2 regions of the Thioalkalivibrio sp. ALE23 genome follow, and region 1 is predicted to be linked to the other one. Evidence: riboswitches for the same ligand, from Rfam matches in the RefSeq annotation. Region 1 holds a riboswitch; the other holds the start of a gene.
The links. A riboswitch is a leader RNA that binds a small molecule or an ion and turns the genes downstream of it on or off. The one in region 1 is predicted to bind cobalamin.

Region 1 (10,438 bases):
CCTGCACGGCCGGCGAGCTGGAGGCACTGGTCCGCGAGATGCTGGCCGAGGCGCATGCCGGGTTGCGGGTGGGGGGCGGCGGGGCGATCGAGATCCGGCAGCTGGCGGCCCCGGCGCACAAGGGTGACAGCCCGGTGCTGTGGAGGGCCGCGCGCGACCTGGAGCTGGAGCTGGTGTTCGCGTCGGCGGCCGCGCTGGCCGCGCGCGACGCTGCCCTGTCCACGGAGTCGGCGCGCGCGCGTGCCGTCGCCGGGGTCGGTTCGGTGGCGGAGGCGGCGGCGCTGGCGGTGGCCGGCGACGGGGCGCGCCTGCTGCTGCCGCGGCGGCTCTCGGCACGGGCGAGCTGCGCGGTCGCGGTGCGCACGGTGAACGGGACGGACGAGCTTTTCGAGGAGGGATGATGACGGTTCATTTTGTCGGAGCGGGGCCCGGTGCGGCCGATCTTCTGACTTTGCGCGGGCGCGATCGCATCGCGGCCTGCCCGGTGTGCCTGTATGCCGGTTCGCTGGTGCCGGAGGCGGTGCTGGAGCATGCCCCGGAGGGGGCGCGCGTGGTGAACACCGCGCCGCTGACGCTGGACGCGATCATTGAGGAGATCGAACGGGCCCACGCGGCGGGCCAGGACGTGGCGCGCCTGCACTCCGGCGACCTGTCGGTCTACAGCGCGCTGGGCGAGCAGATCCGCCGGCTGGAGGCGGCCGGGATCGATTACAGCATCACGCCCGGCGTGCCGGCGTTCTCCGCCGCCGCCGCGACCCTGGGGCGGGAACTGACGGTGCCGGAGGTGGCGCAGTCGGTGGTGCTGACGCGCACGCCGGGACGGGCGTCCTCCATGCCCGAGCGCGAACGGCTGGCGAGCTTTGCCGCCACCGGGGCGACGCTCGCGATCCACCTGTCGCTGCACAATATTGGGACCGTGGTCGAGGACCTGCGGCCGCACTATGGCTGCGACTGCCCGGTGGCGATCGTGTTTCGCGCCAGCTGGCCGGACGAGACCGTGGTGCGCGGTTCGCTGGGGAATATCGCGGAACGGGCGCAGGCCCTGACCACACGGCGCTCGGCGCTGATCCTGGTGGGCCCGGCGCTGGACCCGGGGGATTTCCGCGACAGTGCGCTGTACGACCCGGCGCATGTGCGCCGTTACCGCGGCATGGACGGGGACTAAGCGGCGGTGCCCCCGATCTTCCGCAGGCAGGAATGACTCCGGTGGAAGTTGTGGGGCACGGGCCTTTTCGCCTGCAAGCAGGCTCCTACATCGTCGCGAACTTGTAGGAGCCTGCTTGCAGGCGAAGGCGGGGCGCTCCTGGTCAGGATAACGGAAAGGGGCCGCCGGGCGGCGGCCCCGGATTCCGCGTTTTCCCGCGTGGGTCAGCGGCGGCGGAAGTTGTCGTGGCAGGCGAGGCACTGGTGGCGTACGCCGTTCAGGGCCTCGGTGGCGCGTAGCTGAAAGCCCTCGTCCTCCAGGTCGTTGGCCGACACCACCTTGCGCTGCAGCTCGGTGGTCGCCTCGCGGTAGGCCGCCTTGTACTCGGCGAACACCGGGTCCTCCCAGGCCGCGGGCAGGGCCCCGGGTTCGCCGTCGGGCGCCGGTGTCTCGCGGGCGAACCAGGTGTCGATGTCGTCGGCCCCGCTCGCGAGTTCGTCGGCCAGCTCGGGCAGACGTTCGGCGAACGGTGCGTCGTAGCGCAGGATCTGCTCGATGCTGCGGTAGGTGGCCGAGGTCCCCTGCATGCTCTGCTGACGGAAGCGCTGGAAGGCCTCGGTGGCGTCGACTCGGGCCGGGTCGTCCAGGGTCTCCGCGTAGTCTTCGCCCCAGGGGCCCGGCATCGGCACGCTGATCTCGTCTTCCGCGCCGGCGGTACCGGTCGCTGCGAGCAGCAGGACCAGCGACAGGCCGGCCGTCAGCGGCCGGCGCGTGGATGGCATCCGTTTCATGGCGATTCTCCCTGTTTGTTCAGAAGCGGAACTGGTGCTGCAGGTGTAGCTGCCAGTTCGAGGTGTCGGTGTCGCGGTCCAGCCACATGAGCTGGGTCTTCTGCCGCTGCCCCCGGTGGTACCAGTTAAGGCCGGCGCCCCATTCGCGCTGCCAGCGCTCGTCGCCGTCCAGGTCGTCGCCGGCGTCGTGGCGCAGTACCGCGTGGCGAGCGGCGAGCTCGAGGCCCTCCAGCGGCAGCGACTGCGCCAGTTCCAGCTCGGCCCCCAGGTCGTGGTAGCTCGCGGTGCGGTCGGGGGAGACATTGCGGCGGTAGGCCGCCAGCGACAGCGAGGTATGGCCGAACTTGACCACCGCATCGGCGGTGGCGGTGACCCAGTCGGCGCGCTGCCGGTCGACCGTGTCTTCCTGCCCGCGGCTCCAGTCACGCAGGTGGTTGCGGCTGGCGGCCTGCAGGCCGGCGCCCAGGGCAACGGTGCGCTCCACGGCCCGGCCCACCGTGGTGTTGTCGCGCGGGACCGAGCCCACCGGGGCCCAGGCGCCACGGGCGCTGAACAGGTGCCCGGAGGTGGAGGGCCGGTCGTCGCGCTGATCCAGGCGCCCGCGGCCATCGAATATCCCGACCGCCCAGGCGCGGTCGTCGCCCGCGCCACCCAGCAGGGCGAGGCCGGTATCGCGTCCGGCCGGGATCTCGAACTGGTTGCCGGCGATGCTCAGTTCGGTGAACAGGCGGTTGGGGCCGCCGATGTCCCGCGCCAGACCGAAGGGGACGGTGAACTGGCCGGCCCGCAGGCCCAGGTGTTCGCCCGGGCCGTACTGCAGCCAGATGTCGCGCATGGACAGCTCGCCGCTGCTGAAATCCGGCTGCAGGCGAAAGCTCAGTTCGGGGTGGAACAGGGTGCCCGAGGTGTCCAGCCAGGCGCGCCGGAAATCGAATTCGCTGCTGGAGCCGTCCGGGTCATGCTCGTAGCTGTAACGGCCCTGGATCAGCGGATCCAGGGTGACCTGCAGGCCGTCTTCCGCGTCGCCGAATTCGAAACCGGCCTGCGCCGGCGCGATGCCTGTGGCCGTCACCAGGCACAGGGTAGCCAGGGCCGGCACGGCAGGCCGCCCCGGTCGGAGATGGATACGCTTCATTGTTGATTGCCCGCCCGGGCGCGCGACCCCGCACGCCGTGGATGAAACGACGCCGGCCGTCGGGCAGGGGAGCAGGGAGGAAGGGGGCGGACACGCCGGCCCCGGCCCGCTCGGCCGCCCGCCGCGGCGTCGGGTTTCCTCCAGGCCGGTCTCCGGACTCGCGAAGGGGATGCAGGGCATCCCGGGCGGATCGCCTTCCCGCGGGCATCCCGTGGATGCGCCGCAGTGGCAGTGGAGCCGCCTGTCTTCGCCTACCGTTGCGGGGGCAGTGCCGGCATTGCGAACGTTCATTCACGCACCGGCTTCCCGATTATCCCCGGCGTCGTGGGCCGGGGCACCTGAAGGCGGGCGGACTGTAACCGCGTCCCGTCACGCGGGCAAGGGCGGAGCCGGGTTGATCTGTATCAAGGTTACGCAGGATTGCACCACCCGGCCGGCCCGTGATGGGGGTATTTCTTTTAGACTGAGTCCATGTGGTGACGGTTTGCAGCCGGGCCGCATCCAGACCAATAAAAAGGAGCGAACCATGCAGAAGAAGCGCATTTTCCGGGGGCTGCTCGTCTCGGCCTGTACGGCCGTGGCACTGGGCCTCTCCGCCCCGACGTTCGCCGGCGATTACGACCAGTACCGCGACATGTTCGAGCCGCTGCCGGCCCTGCCGCCGATCCCGGCCGACAATTCCCTGACCGACGAGAAGGTGGAGCTGGGCAAGTTCCTGTTCTTCGAGCCGCGCATCTCCAGCTCGGGAGTGATCTCCTGCGCCACCTGCCACAACCCCGCGCTGGGCTGGGCCGATCGCATCCCGCGTGCCGTTGGGCATGCCGGCCAGGTGGGCGAGCGCAACAGCCCGACGGTGCTGAACTCCGGGTTCTTCGAGGCCCAGTTCTGGGATGGCCGCGAGGATGACCTGGAAGGTCAGGCCCTGGGTCCGATCCAGGATGCGGTGGAGATGGCCATGCCGCTGGAAGAGGCGATCGCGCGCCTGGAGGACTTCCCCGAGTACATCGAGATGTTCGATGCGGCGTACCCGGATTATGACGGCGACAACGTCGTGAACACCGATCACGTGGCCAAGGCCCTGGCCTCGTTCCAGCGTACCCTGAATACGCCGAACTCCGATCTGGACCGCTGGCTGGTGGGTGACGACGACGCGATGAGCGAGCAGCAGAAGCGCGGCATGGCCCTGTTCGCGGATAACGGCTGCGTGGCCTGCCATCGCGGCCCGGCGCTGACCGACTCGAATTTCCACCAGATCCAGGTGCCCGGTTCCGAGGACAAGGGGCGCTATCTGGTGACCGGGGAGGAACGCGACAAGTACGCCTTCAAGACCCCGACGCTGCGCAACGTGGCCCTGACCTACCCCTACATGAACAATGGCGAGACCGAGACCCTGAAGGAAGCCATTGAAATCATGGGTCAGGAGATGCTGGACACCGACTTCACGGAAGACGAGCTGGAAGACATCGAGGCGTTCATGCACGCCCTGACCGGCGAGATGCCGGACGTCACCATCCCGGCCCTGCCGTGATCCATCGGGGGCTCAGCGGCTGAACGCTCATGCCCCCTTCGTCGAGGCTTTCGAGGCCCCCTCCATGTCCTGGAGGGGGCCTTTTTGATGGGTGCCGCTATTCCACCGTGATGGTGATTTTTTCGGAAACCACCGGCGGATCGAAGCTGATGTGGCGATAGTCCATGAAAAGCAGCTGCAGGGTATGGGTGCCGGGCTCCAGTTCTACCTCACCTTCGGTCTGACCACCTCCGAAGTGGTGTTTGTGGTCCGTGAAGGGCAGGGAGGCATCCAGGTCCACTTCGTCCAGAGGCTTGTTTACGAGCAGGTGGTGGTGCCCGGTGTTGTCGGCGTCGACGCCGGCCGGGGCTATCCCCATGCCGCGCAGTCCCATGCGTATATGTACCGGGCCCTCGACGGTGTCACCATCCTGCGGGCTGATGAAGTAGACCTCGGTCCCCTCGGCGGGTGCCGGGCGATCGGCGAGCGCCGATACGGGCAGGACAAGCGCGGCGGCAAGGGCCACGGACGAGGCCATGAAGATCCGGTTTCTGATCATCGGAGAATCTCCTTTTCCGGGTGAAGGGCGCAGGGACCGGGTCTCGGGGTCCCTGAAGGAAGTGTAGACGGTCCGGGGCGGGGTCAAGGGCGCGGTCGTCTGCTACCCTGTGTGGCCCTGTTGACTACCGGAAGCGAGTGTTCGCGCATGGCCTTTCGTACCCGTTTTGCCCCCAGTCCGACCGGCTACCTGCACATCGGCGGTGCCCGCACCGCGTTGTTTTCCTGGCTGTATGCCCGCCACCATGGTGGCGAGTTCGTACTGCGTATCGAGGACACCGATCTCGAGCGCAGTACCGCCGAGTCGGTGAATGCCATCCTGGAGGGCATGAACTGGCTGGGCCTGACCTACGACAAGGGTCCGTTCTACCAGACCGACCATTTCGACCGGTATCGCGAAGTCATCGATCAGCTGCTGGCCTCCGGCCACGCCTATCGCTGCTATTGCACGAAGGAAGAGCTGGATGTGATGCGCGATGAGCAGAAGGCGCGCAAGGAGAAGCCGCGCTACGACGGCCGCTGTCGCGCCCGAACCGAGCCGCGCGAGGGCGTGGATCCGGTGATCCGTTTCCGCACCCCGGACGAGGGCGCCACCATCGTTGATGACATGGTGCGCGGCAAGGTGGCGTTCCAGAACAGCGAACTGGATGACCTGATCATCGCCCGCTCCGACGGTTCGCCGACCTACAACCTCACGGTGGTGGTGGACGACATGGACATGGGCATCAGCCATGTGGTGCGTGGCGACGACCATCTCAACAACACCCCGCGCCAGATCAACATCCTCAAGGCCCTGGGTGTGGAACCGCCGCGTTACGGCCATCTGCCGATGATCATGGGCCCGGACGGCGCGAAGCTGTCCAAGCGCCACGGGGCGGTGTCGGTGATGCAGTTCCGCGAGGAGGGCTACCTGCCCGAGGCGCTGCTGAACTATCTGGTGCGGCTGGGCTGGGCCCACGGGGACCAGGAGATCTTCTCGCTGGACGAGCTGGTGCGCCTGTTCGATATCGAGGACGTCAATCAGTCCGCCTCGGCCATCAACCCCGACAAGCTGCTGTGGCTGAATCAGCACTACATCAAGACCCTGGACCCGGACCACGTGGCGCTGGAGCTGGGCTGGCACCTGGGCCAGCTGGGCGTGGATCCCGCCGAGGGGCCGGAACTGCGGCAGGTGGTGCTGGCGCAGCGGGAACGGGCGCGTACGCTGCGCGAGATGGCCGAGAACAGCGTGTATTTCTATCGCGACTTCGACGAATACGATCCGAAGGCCGAGCGCAAGCAGCTGACGCCGGAGGCCCGCGAGGTACTGCAAACCCTGCACGACGGCTTCAGTGCCCTGGGCGCCTGGGACAAGGAGGCGCTGCACGAGGTGGTGCAGCACACCGCCGAGCGGCTGGAACTCAAGCTCGGCAAGGTCGCCCAGCCATTGCGTGTGGCGCTGACGGGCGGTACTGTATCGCCACCGATCGACGACACGCTGGTGCTGATCGGACGCGAGCGCTCGCTGGAACGGATCGAGCGGGCCATCGCAAAGATTTCCGCACAAGCGGGTTGACACGAATAAGGGGTGTGGCTACATTACGCACCTCGCCGGTTACGGGGCCATAGCTCAGCTGGGAGAGCGCCTGCATGGCATGCAGGAGGTCGGCGGTTCGATCCCGCCTGGCTCCACCATTACGGCGAATGGCAGGATCAGCGATGCATCGTTTTGGAATGATCTCCATCTACGTTGGGCTGGTTTTGTCGATTGTGGGATTGTTCGGCGGTTTCGGGTTGATGTTTGCCGGTGAGCAGACATGGTCCAAGCCACTGGTCGCAATGGTCCCGCTGGGGTTCCTGCTGGTTTTCAACGGTGTGGTGACAACCATCCTGCATCGTCCGAAAGGCAGCCGCGGAAGTGAAAGGCCGCACGGACCTCCTGACTAGTTTGCAGCATGACGTTGCCTCTGCGTCCCCATCGTCTAGAGGCCTAGGACACTGCCCTTTCACGGCAGCGACCGGGGTTCGAATCCCCGTGGGGACGCCATATTCCAAGGGCCCGGATCCAGACGCACTGGATCCGGGCCTTTTTCGTTCTGGTCCGGAATCAGCCGCCGAAGATCCCTTTCTTTGTTGCTCCGTGTCAATCGGAGGAGCGGCGGAGGGGAAGGGCATAAAAAAGAAGCCCGGCCGGGAGCCGGGCTCAAGGTACTGAAACAACCGTGTGACGGAGGGAGTCGGTTGTCTCGGTGTACCGGTCGGGGACCGGGTCAACACCATGCAGTGGCCACATCGTGACCGGGGTTACGGAAACACCCGTGGAGGGTTTTTCGTCACCACTCGTCAGCTGTGACGGGATAACCGGAGAGAGGTTCCGGTTGCGGGTGCGACATGCGATACAGTTCACGGTTTCTCCGACAGTGAATCAATACGGAACGAGGACATGCGCGGACTGGAACAGATCCCCTGGCTCTACGATGGCTTCATGGTGCTGGCCGATGCGCTGGGCCTGCGTCGCTGGCGGATGCGCCTGGTATCCGGGGCCCGGGGACGGATCCTGGAGGTCGGTTGCGGAACCGGGCGCAATTTGCCGCTGTATCCGCAGACGGCGGAAGTCATTGGCGTGGAGCCGGACTTCCTCGCGCTACGGAGTGCGCGGCGTCGCGCTCCCGGGGTGCCGCTGGTGGTGGCCCGCGCCGAGGCCCTGCCGTTCGTCGAGGGGCAGTTCGATGCGGTGGTATCCGGGCTGGTGTTCTGTTCGGTGCAGGATCCGCCCGCCGCCCTGAACGAGGTGCGGCGGGTCCTTGGCGCGGAGGGCGAGCTGCGGATGCTGGAGCATGTGCGACACACGCGTCCGTTGCTGGCGCGGATGCAGGACCATGTGCAGCCGGCCTGGACCTGTGTGGCCGGTGGCTGTCATCCCAACCGGGATACCGAAGCCGCTGTGTCCGCCGCCGGTTTTGCGATCGATCCGCAGGACCGGGTGGCCCGGGGCGTGATGCGGCGCTTCACCGCGCGTCCCGCCGGATCCGGAAAAAGGCTGCGGAGAACCCTCAAGTCTGAGCGGTAGCCGCCGCTAACATCGGTGCAGGCGTCCTGTCCATTCGCAAACGCCTGTCAACGCCAGGGAGGTACCCATGGATGTCAACGCAGCGGTATCCCAGGCCGTGCAGATGCAGCAGGCGAGCCTGATGCAGCAGAAGGATGTCGCGGTAATGAATCGTGCCATGGAGGCCGAGGAAGCCGCGGTGGCTCAGCTGATCGACGGCATGCCCGACGTTTCAGGCAGTGCCGGGGTGGAAGCAGCGGCCGGTGCGGCCGCAGCGCTGCCCGACAATGTCGGGACGCTGGTCAATACCACGGCCTGAGGCAGGGCCGGAGATCGCTGGTCTCCGGCCTTTTTTGCGGGGGGCCGGGCGGTTACTGCCGTTGTGCCTCGAATTCGATGATCAGTTCCACCGTGTCGCCCACGATGTTGCGGATCAGTCCGTAATCCATGCCGAAGTCGCTGCGCTGGAATTCGCCCCGCATCGAGGCGCCCAGCACGTAGGGGCGGGAGAAGATGCCGCCCAGCGGAAACGGGTAGCGTCCGACCTTGTTGATCGTGACGTCCAGGGTGATCGGCCGGGTTTCGCCCAGCAGTTCCAGATCCCCCGTCAGCTGCCCGCTGTCCTCCCCGGTGGGTTCGTAGTCGGTGGCGGTAAACCGCATCTCGGGGTAGTTCTCCACGTCGAGGAAGTCTTCGTTGCGCAGATGGTCGTCGCGTTCCTCGTGGTTGGTGAACACGCTGTCGGTCTGCACCACGAAGTGCCCCTCGCCCAGCTCGCCCGTGTCGGGATCGAACATGAAGGACCCCTCGGCCTCGAGGAACATGCCCAGGACCCGGGCGAACTCGGCATGATCGACGAGGAAGCCCACCGCGAAATGTTCGGTATCGATCTCCCACTCGTCCATCGCCAGGCTGGTTCCGGGCAGCACCGATGCCAGGCTCAGCAGGGCCGTCGCGGCCAGGGTGCGGAATCGATGGCTCATGGGGTTTCCTCCGGGGTCTGGGGATGTGAACCGGGTCTGTTCCGATACAGATAGACGATATCCGCGGCGAATGAAACCGTGAGCATGGCCAGCGCCAGGACCGCTGCGGCGACGGCCGCCGCCGCTGGAACGGCAGGGGTGAGCGCGATCAGCAGGGCCGGGGTCTGCAGCACGCACACCGCCTGGCGGCGCCGGCTGGGCGGCAGATCCGCGCGCAGCCAGGGCAGTCCGCGCCCGGCCAGCACGAACAGATAGCGCATGGCCCCGATTGCCAGCACCCAGGGGCCAGCGGGTCCGGGCTGCCACGCAAGCACGGACAGCGCGAGGATGAGTGCCGCGTCCAGTTCCATGTCGAAACGCGCGCCGAACGCCGACGCGGTGCCGCTGCGCCGTGCCACGGCGCCGTCGAGCCCATCCAGCAACAGCACCAGCAGGGCGAGGACGACGACCCAGGCCAGTCCAGCATCGGGCAGGGGGAACGCGGGCATCGGTGCGAGGAGCGCCAGGCCCCCGACCGGGGCCGCGAGGGCCGCGCGCATCAGGGTTACGCGGTTGCCGGGCCCGGGGACCGCGGGCAGGCCGCCGGCGTGCCCGGCACCGGTCACCAGCAGCCCCCACAGCAGCGCCCAGAGCAGGGCGGTTGCGGGCAGCAGAGCGGGGCCGACCGGGGTCAGGCTCGTAATGAGGGTCGCAACACCCAGCGCCAGCAGTCCGCCGAGAACCAGATCGGTGGAGCGGAGCGGCCTGTGCAGGGCGGTGGGGGCGGGCATGGACGGGCTTTCCTCGGCTACACTGCAGGCTTCATTCACCGGGAGGATGGCGCAGTGTCCCTCTGGTCGCGAAAGCCCGCATGAACCGCGCACGAGCCTTCTGGATCACCGCGCCCGGCGAGGGCGAGATCCGCGATGCGCAATTGCCGCCGCCGGCCTCCGGGGAGTGCCGGGTGCGGGCCCGCTATGGCGCGATATCGCGCGGCACCGAGTCGCTGGTGTTCCGCGGGCGGGTGCCGCCGGATCAGTACACCGCGATGCGGGCACCGCTGCAGGAAGGGGACTTCCCTGCGCCGGTGAAATACGGCTACATCAGCGCAGGCGTGGTCGAGTCCGGCAAGCGTGCCGGCGAACGGGTGTTCTGTCTGCACCCGCACCAGGACCGTTACAACGCGCCGGATTCCATGCTGGTGCCGATCCCGGAGGCGGTCCCGGACGCGCGCGCGGTACTGGCGGCGAACATGGAAACGGCCGTGAACATCGTGTGGGACGCCGGAGCGGGTCCCGGCGACCGGGTGGCGG
Region 2 (10,438 bases), on a different contig from region 1:
CAGGTGGCGAATGCCCGCCTCGGTCATGATGCCGTGGGCCTCGGTCGCCGACACCGAGCCGGGGATGCTGCGCACCGGCGAGGTCATCACCGAGGCCATGGGGCGGTCGCGTTCTTCCATCCGCGCGGGATCCAGGCGCAGGGCGTCGCGCTCGGTCCAGATGCCCTGCGGGCGGTCATCCTCGCCCACGACCACCACCGAGCTGCAGCGCGCCCGGTGCATGCGCCGCGCCGCCTCGGCGACGCTCTCATCCGGGGCACAGCGCACCAGATCGCGCTGGGCGATCTCGCCCACCGGCACGGACGAAGACCCGGCGAAGGTCGCGGGGAGTACGGGCTGTCCTTCTGTATCGTTCACGGTATTCCATTCCCGGCTGGCGTTCGGCGTGCATGGCGGCACGCGGATCCCAGTATAGACACGGAAAACGCCCGCACGTTATGAGGTGACCACTACCATGAAAAGAACCGGGCCCCCGGTTTGCAGGAGACATCCATGAAGCGTCGTCTGCGGCTGACCCTGCTGATGCTGATCGCCCTGCCCCTGTTCGCTCTGGGGGTCTGGACGCTCTGGGGCGAATTTCAGCCCGAGCAGGAGCGGGAACTGCGCGTGGAGGTCCACGACCGCCTGGAGGAGTGGTTCCCCGAGGCCATGGAACTGCCCGACGAACTGCTCGGTTGGGTCCCGCGCTCGCAACGCTACCCGGACTCCGCGGCTCCGGATGCCATCCTGCTGCACGGACTGGACGAGCCCGGCAACATCTGGGACGAACTGGCCACCGCCATGGACACCGCCAGTTTCAATCCCGTCGAATTCCGTTACCCCAACGATCAGGCGATCGACCGCAGCACCGACCTGCTGGCAGAACACTGGGAAGACCTGGACGCCGATCATCCGGTCATCCTGATCGGCCATTCCATGGGTGGTCTGGTGATCCGCGATTTCATCACCCGCTGGCGGCACCCGGACGACGGCGAGCCGCGCATCGGGGGGCCGCCGGTGGACGGCGTGATCCTGATCGCCACGCCCAACCACGGCTCGGAATGGGCCCGGCTGCGCATGTGGCTGGAGCTGCGCGAATGGTTCGCCGATATCCGCGAGGAGCGGTTCTCGCTGTTCGCCGGACTGCGCGACGGAACCGGCGCGGCCAAGATCGACCTGCGACCGGACAGCCGGTTCCTGGCCGAGCTCAACGCCCGCCCGTGGCCCGACGACATTCCGGTACGCATCATCGGCGGCGTGCTGGCCGAACCCACGCCCGAAATGGAACGCGGCCTGCAGCAGATGGGGGAACAGCTGGACGCCCCCGAGCTGCCGCGCCGCATCGCCGACTGGCTGGACCAGACCGGCGAAGGCCTGGGCGACGGCGTGGTCCCGGTCGACTCCCTGGCCCTGGAGGGGCACCCGGAACCGCTGGTCGTGGAAGGCTCGCACCGCGGCCTGCTGGTACCCACACCACTGACGGACACCCCGCCGGCGATCGAGCCCGTGCTGGAGATCCTGGAGCAGTGGCGCGGAGAACCGGATGATGCCCGCGCGCTGACGGGCCTGGACGAGGCCCGCATGGTCTGGGACATCACCAACGAGCGCCCGGAGCACCTGATCGCGCGCATCAGCATTATCGAGAAGACTCTGGAGTCCGTGCGTGCGCAGGACGTGCGCGCGGACATGATCCTGAGCTTTCGCGATGCGGCCACCGCCCTGCTGGTCACGCGCGACGACCACCTCCCGCTGGAAGACGCCACCGCGGCCGGCCACGTGCGCGACCGCCTGGCGCGGCTGGCCGCGCAGGACGGCGTACGGCTGAAGGCCGATGCCGCGAGCCTGCGCCGCCTGGACCTGGCCCCGGAGGACCTGCCGGACTTCATACGGCCGGTGGAACAGGCCCCGATCGCCATGCTGCGCTGGCGCGCCGAGGGCTACACCATCCTCGACGCCACCTATTGATAGAACGAACCTAGCCCGGCAGGTCCGCCTGGTTGTGGCGCAGGAGGGAACGCCAGTAGCGGTTGGCGTCGGACAGGATGTGCGTCGCCGCGCCCACCAGCTCGCGCAGTTCCTCGGTGCGCATCCAGCGGGTCTGCTCCACGGCGTAGTCCTCCTGCACCTGCTTGTGCAGGGCGAAGGCCTCCTCGAGGGTACGAAGCTGGCGCCACACCTGGCCGGACATCGCCGACATGCGCACGACCTCGTTCTGCGCGAGGATGCCGTGGATCGCCGCACCCCAGGCGGGGAAGAACGCGGTAAAGAACAGGCTCCACGGAAAGTGGAAAAAGAAGTGCAGCGTGACCACCAGGAAGGTCGCGAAGAACAGCGTGAACGCAAGCCGGTGCAGGTACTTGTGGTTCATCTCCAGGTTGTGGGCCGAGCGCCGGTAATACTCGCGGTGCTCGTCCAGCACGTCGTGGATGTAATCCAGTGCCGCCTCGTTGTGCTCGCTCATCCGGTAGGGCACGCGGCCACGGCGGTCCTGCGGCATGCCCTCGGCCACCAGCAGGCGCTGCAGCACCCACAGTTCGGCGCTCTCCAGCTCCGAATGCAGTTCCATGGGGCGACCTTCGGGGCGGCGGTTCTCCGGCCGCCAGTACGGTGCGGAAAACGTCCTCGGGAGCACCAGTAACGGATACCCCAGACGCAGATAACGCAGCTGCTCGGCGAGGAAGCGAAAGCGGATCCAGTGTCCGTGGTGATCGCGGTAGCGGGCCTTCAGCACGCGCCGCACGATGAAATGCAGCAGCACGAACTCCACCGCGATCCAGAAATAAGGCACCTCGCCGGGCGTCGCCGGCCACACCTGCAGAGCCCCGGCCACCGCGGCGAACACCGCCATCGCCGCCGCGTAGTAGATCATCCAGGTGTCGTCCTGGTGGCGCGTGGCAAAGATGCCCGCCTGCTCGTCGGACCAGTTGAAGAAGTGCTCGAACGCCGGTTCGCGGATCGGGTGCTCGGCCTCGCGCTCGGGACTCGGACGCACCGCGTTGTAGCGGTTGCCGCGGGACGGCGCCGGGCGCAGGGCGCGCAGTGCCCCGCGGAGGTCGAGCATGGCCAGCGCGGAGGATGCCGCATGCAGACGGTTCACCACCCAGTGGCGGCGCACTTCGTCACGGGCATCGGTCTGCAGCAGTTCCACCACACGCGAGGGCTGGCTGCGCGCCGGGGGCTCCAGCATCGCGTGCAGCCACATCCAGCTGCCGGTCACCCAGTTCCATAACCCCGGCGGACGCCGGCGACGTCGGGCCAGCCCCACCAGGCCCAGCAGCCACAGCCCCCACCAGACCACGTAGTGCCCCACCCCCACCTGGTCATCGATCCGCCGGATCAGGCGATTCTCGGTGGTGGTCTCGTCGAGGGCCGGGGTGAACGGACACAGGATGCGTTCCAGCCACTCGTCGATCCGGCGGGAGTCGAGCGCTACCGGGTCGAACAGCGACAGCAGCGCCGCCGGGGTCACTTCCATCACGTCCAGGCGGGTCAGCGCCGCGTCGGTCACCCGCGCCGCCGTCAGCATCATCAGCTGCGGGGTGTCCTGCTCCGGGTCCAGATACAGCAGCAGGACGCCCTGTCGGCGCATCACCGCGTCACGGATCATCTGCCCCGCGCCGCTGGTGACCTCGTGGGGTTCCTGACCGTCCCACACGGCCACCAGCATGTCCGAAAACGTCAGCGCCAGGTCATCCCGCAGGCGGTGCACCGACTCGGGCGGGTCCTCCGCACCATGAACGGGCTCGGCCCCCAGCACCACGCCACGGCGGGCATGCGCTCCCGGCTCGCCGGCCGTCTCGGGGCTGGTGGACATCAGATGCAGGTCCACATCCAGGCGCGCGGCCGCGGACCGCGCCAGCTCGTTGGTCCCGGTGGCACGCCCGGTGATCAGCCGCATCACCGGCGATACGTCCGCGTACACCGCATCGGTACTGGCGAAACGTTCCGCGGCCGCGCCGTACAGCCGCCGCAGCACCCGCTCCAGGGTGGCCTGCAGACTGGCCCGGCGGGCTTCGGTATCTCCGTGCGACAGCCAGTTGCGCTCCAGCCGCTGCCCGCGGTGCCCCCCCACCAGTACGGAGAACGCCGGGGTCAGCCGGACCTTGTACGGGTCTTCCCCGCCCCCTGTTTCCGCTGCCAACGCATATCCTCCGGGACGAAAACTGTGAAACCATATCACCGTGGCCGTCAGCCGACTGCCCCGCCCCGCCGGAATCTGCTATACGGCTGGAAGGTCGGGCGGGCCGACCGAACCGTTAAGGAAACAACCATGTTTGAACGAATCATGATCCCGGTGGATCTCGAACACACCGACAAGCTGCAGAACAGCCTCGAAATCGCGGCCAGGATGGCACGGGAGTACGACGCCACGGTGTACTACGTGACGGTTTCGGGGAGCCTGGCCAACCGTGCCGCCCGGACCCCGGAGGAAATGGAAAGGCATCTGGCGGACTTCGCCCGCGAACAGGGCGAGAAATACGGCATTCGCACCGATTCGAAGCTGATGCACAGCAACGACGTGGCGGTGGAGCTGGATGACAAGCTGGCTCAGGCGCAGAAGGAACTGGATGCCAACCTGGTGGTGATGGCCTCGCACATCCCGGGCGTGGCCGACCGATTGCATCTGATCAGTTCGAATGCGGGTGAGCTCGCCCGGCGCCTCCCGGTTTCGGTCTTCGTGCTGCGCTGATGATGTTTATCGCCTTTGTGCTGATGATCGGCTTTCTGATCATCGCCGCCGTTCTGCTGGTATGGCAGGTGAGCATCCTCTTCAGCGTGGTGATCGAAGAAGACGGCAGCGTGCACACCACCCGCGGGGATCCGCCGCGCAATTTCCTGCACGCGGTGCGCGAGGTGGTCAGCCGCCACGGGCTGCAGGGCGGCAGGATCACCGCGGTGCGTGGCCGCGACGGCGTTCGCGTGCGCTGTTCGCACCGGGTGCCGGAAGAGGCCCGTGCGCATCTGCAGGCGGCGGCGGAGCGGGTCAAGGTCGGCCGCCGCCGGCGCGGGCGCAAGAAGCGCCGCTGAAACCGGCCCTCCCCGGAACGGGCAGGGCCGGGTGATGCACCGTCAGAGCAGATCGTCCTGGATGGCGTCGATCGCATCCATGGCGCACTGGTGGTCGACATCGCCGCTGGGACTGCCCGACACCCCGATGCCCGCGACGATGCGCCCGTCGGAGGTGACCTGAGCGCCGCCGCCGAGGATGGTGACGTTGGGCAGGTGCTGGATGCCGTAGCTGACCTCGCCCGGGAAGGCATCATCGCGCAGCTCCAGCGTATCGGTACGGAAGCTGACCGCCGTCCAGGCCTTGCTCTGTGCAGTGCCGACGGTGTGCGGACCGGCGAACCGATCCCGCTTGAGAGCCTGAGTGGTCCCGAAGCGGTCGACCACCGCTGCGGTTACCTGTGCGTTGCGATCACGACAGGCATCCACCGCGGCCTCGACGGCCTTGGTCGCGATTTCGGGTGTCAGGCTGGGGGTGTTGAACGTGGCCGAATCGGCATGAACGGGCGCGGCGGCCAGAGTCATCAGGCCGCCGGCCAACAGTGCTGAACGCATGGATGGGGACATATCAACCTCCACGGTTGTGTGGACTCCACCCATTCTTGTAGGCCCCGTACGGGGATTTGGCAAGCTCCGTTTCGGGACGCCCGCCACGTTCCGGTCCGGCTCAACGGTTTCCGCAACCGGCGCGGCCGACCGCCATCAGGCCACCCGGCCGACCCGCTCGGACACCGCATCATCGGCCATCACCGGCGGGTACTGGCGAGCGAGCTCGCGCGCCGCCAGCACGAAGGTGTTCACCTGCGTGGCGTGCTCGCGCAGCTTGTGCGCCAGACCCGGGTCCTCGCTGACCTCGTCCACCACCACGCCGTCCGGGCGCTCTTCCACGTGCACTTCGATGCGCCCGCGCTGCTCGAAAAGGGTGCGATACAGCGGATCACGGTCACGCAAGTGTGCGCTCTCGCGCAGCCGCCGATGCAGTTCCGGCACGTGCACCCGCAGCAGCACGGCGAGTTCCGGATCCGTTGCCGTCGTCACCGTCCGGGTACCACCCTCGATGAACTCCAGCTCCCTCCGGATTGCGTCGTGGGACTCCAGCAGGCGCTGAAAGACCACCTGCTCACGCTCGTGCTGCTTGCGGGCTTCGGCGTCCAGGTGACCGCCGCAATCGATCATTCTCAGGTGCATCGTCATGGTCTGTCGGCCTCTTGCTGATGATCCTGCCCGGAAGAAGCAATCTCCCTGCCAACTCGTATTTCCCGCCATGACGCGGCCACATGCCGATGCCGCCGATCAGCTGACCACTCAAACTGCGAATATTGGCAGTCACTAATAAATGAAAATGCCACCTGTGACATCCGAACGCTCGCAAGTCACTGTCAAAAGGGGAAAATCATCTCCAAAAAATTTTCGAACATGGATTGATTCCAATTTGCGGCCGTGTATAATTCCCATTGTCGAGTCGACGGCAGCTCAGCGTCGGTTCGCCATGCAGGGGCCACCTGGCCCCTTCTCTCCTCCATCTCTTCTGGATTTTGCCGTCGGCTCTCGGTGCCCCCCGGACCGACCCGGCGGCCCTTTTTTTAATCCACCCGAATGGATCCCAGTGCAAACCACATGCCAAGCACTGACCGCGGCCGCGACCGTGGGTCAACCGGACACTGTTGGTTTGACACAACACATTAGTCCTCACTAATATTCCGTCTCCCCCGGGTGCTTCGTCGCCATCCCGACGACGAGTGAAACGGGAAGTCCGGTGCGTGCCCGGCCTCGACCTGCGCACAAGTCCGGCGCTGCCCCCGCAACGGTAGGCGGGTCACGGCAGACCCATGCGAACCACTGCGAAGAACGCGTCCGTTCAGGGCGTGCTTCGCGGGAAGGTGGTCTGCCCCGGAGCCAACGGCTCCAGCCCGCGAGCCCGGAGACCGGCCCGGAGGACAACGGAGAACCGCGGGGAGCGGTATCACCGGGCGGATCGGCATCGCTGCGCATCGGTTCACGACGCGCCGACGATGGCGCACGCCCGCCCCCCGCGGTCGACACCCACGACCACGGCGCACGGGCGGTGCGCAAAGAGGGTTCGCAATGTTCCCGAAGAAGAGATTTCCCGCGGCCCTGCTGGGCGGTGCCGCGGCCGTGCCCTTGTTGCTGGCGGCACCGCCGGCAACCGGCGAAGAAGACCCCGACGATTCCGCACGGGTACTGCCACAGGTCACCGTAACGGCGGCGACCCGCACCGAGCGTCTGGTGGAGAACACGCCCGCCTCCACCGAAGTGATCACCGGCGAGGACATCCGTCGCAGCGGGGCGACCATGCTGGACGAGGCCCTGCAGACCGGATCCAGCCTGTTTACCGGTGCCGACGGCAACCGGTTCTCGATCCGCGGCGGCGGCCGCGCCGACATCATCTACATGCTGGATGGCCGTCGGGTCAGCGGCACGTCCGGCCGGGGGTTCGAGCTCAACCGCATCCCGGTCATCCACGTGGAGCGCATCGAGATCGTGAAGGGCCCCGGCAGCGTGGTGTACGGCTCGGATGCGGTGGCCGGCGTGATCAACGTGATCACCCGCCAGCCGGATGCGGGCTTCGAAGGCAGCGTGGAGCTGCAGGGCGGCATGCCCGCCAGCGCCGATGGCGGGGAGCGCATCAACGGTTCGCTGTTTCTGGGCGGCGGCACCCGCGACACCCGGTTCCGGCTGCTGGCGGATGTGCTGGACCGCGAGGCCTATTCCGAAGACGCCACGGCCGACGTGCGCATCCCCGAGCAGGGCGACCGGGTGCGGCCGTCGGAGTCCGGCGCGCTGGAGGATGACCACGCGATCCAGGACCGCTATGCCTTCGACGAGGACCGCCGCGAGAGCGCGCGGGTCTACAACCTGCGCGCCGGCGTCAGCCACTGTTTCACCGACGACTTCAACGTGGAGCTGGAGGCCGGCCTGCTGCGCGAAGAGCGCGAGCGGCGCTTCCTGCACGAGCGCCCGCCGGTGGCCACCGGCTACACGAACAACAATGGCGATCCGGTGCGCGCCCTGCAGTTCCCGGCACAGCGCAGCGAGGACAGCGACCGGCGCGATCTGGCCGTGGCCGCCGAATGGTTCGTGACCGACACCCTGGAGCTGAATTACCAGGTCTACGAAAGCAAGTTCGAGATGGACCGCTCCAACACCTTCCTCGAGGCCGCGGACTTCGGCTTCGATGCCACCGGGGACAGCGAATTCGGCCCGCGCGAGGTCACCTTCACCGACCGCGTCCACGACTTCGCCGCCACCTGGCGGCCCGACGCCCGCCACACGGTACTGACCGGCTTCGAACACAAGCATCAGACCTACCGCGACCGCGAACCGGCGCACGAGCCGGAAGACGACCAGTGGGTCGGCGGGGTGTTCCTGCAGCACGAATGGGCGATCAGCGAGCGCCTGGATCTGGTCTACGGCGCCCGCCACGACGAGACCTCCACCGAGGTCGACAACACCTCGCTGCAGGCCGGCGCGGTCTATCGCCTGGCCCCCGAGGCCCGGCTGCGCGTGCAGTATGCCGAGGGGTTCAAGCTGCCGGAATTGCGTTCGTTCCACGTGGACACCCTGAACCCGCGCGGACAGCGGGTGCTGGGCGCCCATGTCGTCGATCCGGCTGTCGGCAACACGCGCCATGAACTCGACCCCGAGACCAGCCGCAATGCCGAGCTCGGCATCGCCGGCGACCTGCGCCTGAGCGACACCACCACGGGGCATTACGACGTGGGCCTGTTCTACACCGAGTTCGATGACCGGATCGCGCAGACTCAGGGCGATGGCGACTACCGCACGTTCCGCAACGTGAGCAACGCCCGCGCCCGCGCCCGCGCCCGCGGCGTGGAGACCCGCCTGGGCGCGGACTTCAACTCGCAGGTGGAGCTGCGCCTGGGGGGCACCTGGATGGATGCGATCGATCGGGACAGCGGCGAGACCCTGACCGACACGCCGGAACTCACCATGGTGGCGAGCGCGCTGTGGACGCCCACGGAAGAATTGCGCCTGCAGCTGCGCAGCCGCTACGTGGATGAGGTACGCGTGGCCGGGGACGAATGGGATGGCTCGTTCACCCTGACCAGTCTGAACGTGGAGTACGCGCCGGCGGCCTGGGAGGACGTCACCCTGCGCGGCGGGATCGACAACCTGTTCGATGCCGACAATGAAAGTTCGCTGGCAGCGGATCCCGGCCGCTTCCTCCACGCCGGGGTCCGGTACGACTTCTAGGACGTCCGGTCCGGGGACCGGGAGGGCTGCCTTGAAGGGCAGTCCTCCCCCTGGTTTTCATGTCGTTTCTGTCACCACATTGCTCATACGAAGGACTACCCCGGGTTCGGATTGGAACCCGACTCGCTGCAATATTCCTGCCAGGCTGCCGATCCGCCGCGCAGCACGCGGGCGTCGATGTCCATCGCGCGCAGGCTCTCGGCCACCAGATGGGAACGCCCGCGCCCGCCACAGAACACCACCACGGGCTGCGCCGGATCCTCCAGATGGGACTCGATGCTGGCCTCCAGCCTGGGCCGGGGGATGTTCACGGCCCCCTCGATGGACCCGGCCTCCACCTCCTCCGGCTGGCGCACGTCCACCAGCAGCAGCGGTTCACCGGACTCCCGCCAGCGAGCCAGCTCCGCCGGCTCCACGTGCGGCAGGGTCTGTTCCAGACGGGTGATGCGTTCTTCGAAACGGCTCATGACGATTCCTCGGGTATGGTGGAGAGGTAATTCGAGCTTGCCGGCAGGCCGCCGGAGACCGCAACCTGAGCGGTACTCGTGCGCGATACCTCCGGTGGTGCCAACATGACCGACACTTCCGACGTCCGCCGGCCGGGCTTCGTCGCCCACATGGCGACGGTCTTCATCAACGCCCTCAACGACAACTTCTTCCGCCTGGTCGTCATCTTCATCGCCCTGCGCGAGTTCGTTGCCGAGGGCGAAGGCACGTTCTATTACAGCCTGGTCGGATTCGTGTTCCTGCTGCCGTTCGTGCTGTTCTCGCCTTGGGCCGGCTACATCGCCGACCGCTACAGCAAGAAGGCGGTGATCGTCGCCACCCGCTCGGCCGAGGCCGTGGTGCTGCTGACCGCCGCGCTCATGCTGATCATCGACTACTTCCCCGGACTGCTGGTGACCGTGTTCCTGATGGGCCTGCAAAGCACCTTCTTCAGCCCGGTGAAGTTCGGCATCCTCCCGGAGATCGTGCGCTACGCGCAGCTGTCGCGCGCGAACGGGCATATCCAGCTGTGGACCTTCCTGGCGATCATCCTCGGCACCGCGCTGGCCGGCTTCGTGATGGAGTTCGCCGGCGAGGCGCTGTGGATCCCGGCGGCGGTGATCGTGGCGCTGTCGCTCACCGGCCTGGTCACCAGCTTCTTCGTCACCCCCACCCGCGCGATCAACAATCCGGCGCCCTTCCGGCTGAACCCGTTCGCCACCGTGGTGCA

Region 2: another riboswitch for cobalamin. It lies ahead of F573_RS0112395 (TonB-dependent siderophore receptor); the one in region 1 lies ahead of F573_RS0106310 (porin).

The regions. Positions count from the first base shown of each region.
Region 1 covers NZ_KB900032.1:551,410-561,847, forward strand. The annotation lists gene F573_RS0106295 (cobalamin biosynthesis protein) at 1-401, shown strand, start outside; gene cobM (precorrin-4 C(11)-methyltransferase) at 401-1,165, shown strand; gene F573_RS0106305 (cytochrome c) at 1,369-1,935, opposite strand; gene F573_RS0106310 (porin) at 1,955-3,070, opposite strand; cobalamin riboswitch at 3,196-3,427, opposite strand; gene F573_RS0106315 (cytochrome-c peroxidase) at 3,597-4,598, shown strand; gene F573_RS0106320 (DUF4399 domain-containing protein) at 4,696-5,115, opposite strand; gene gltX (glutamate--tRNA ligase) at 5,284-6,690, shown strand; tRNA gene F573_RS0106330 (tRNA-Ala) at 6,734-6,809, shown strand; gene F573_RS0106335 (hypothetical protein) at 6,834-7,061, shown strand; tRNA gene F573_RS0106340 (tRNA-Glu) at 7,086-7,161, shown strand; gene F573_RS0106345 (class I SAM-dependent methyltransferase) at 7,558-8,184, shown strand; gene F573_RS0106350 (putative motility protein) at 8,252-8,482, shown strand; gene F573_RS0106355 (YceI family protein) at 8,535-9,146, opposite strand; gene F573_RS0106360 (CDP-alcohol phosphatidyltransferase family protein) at 9,143-9,916, opposite strand; gene F573_RS0106365 (zinc-binding alcohol dehydrogenase) at 9,997-10,438, shown strand, end outside.
Region 2 covers NZ_KB900037.1:17,960-28,397, reverse strand. The annotation lists gene F573_RS0112430 (diguanylate cyclase) at 1-357, opposite strand, end outside; partial or broken gene F573_RS14275 (esterase/lipase family protein) at 493-1,521, shown strand; gene F573_RS0112420 (hypothetical protein) at 1,955-4,120, opposite strand; gene F573_RS0112415 (universal stress protein) at 4,250-4,669, shown strand; gene F573_RS0112410 (DUF3634 family protein) at 4,669-5,007, shown strand; gene F573_RS0112405 (heme-binding protein) at 5,050-5,553, opposite strand; gene F573_RS0112400 (hypothetical protein) at 5,689-6,180, opposite strand; cobalamin riboswitch at 6,681-6,935, shown strand; gene F573_RS0112395 (TonB-dependent siderophore receptor) at 7,072-9,222, shown strand; gene F573_RS0112390 (rhodanese-like domain-containing protein) at 9,318-9,689, opposite strand; gene F573_RS0112385 (MFS transporter) at 9,795-10,438, shown strand, end outside.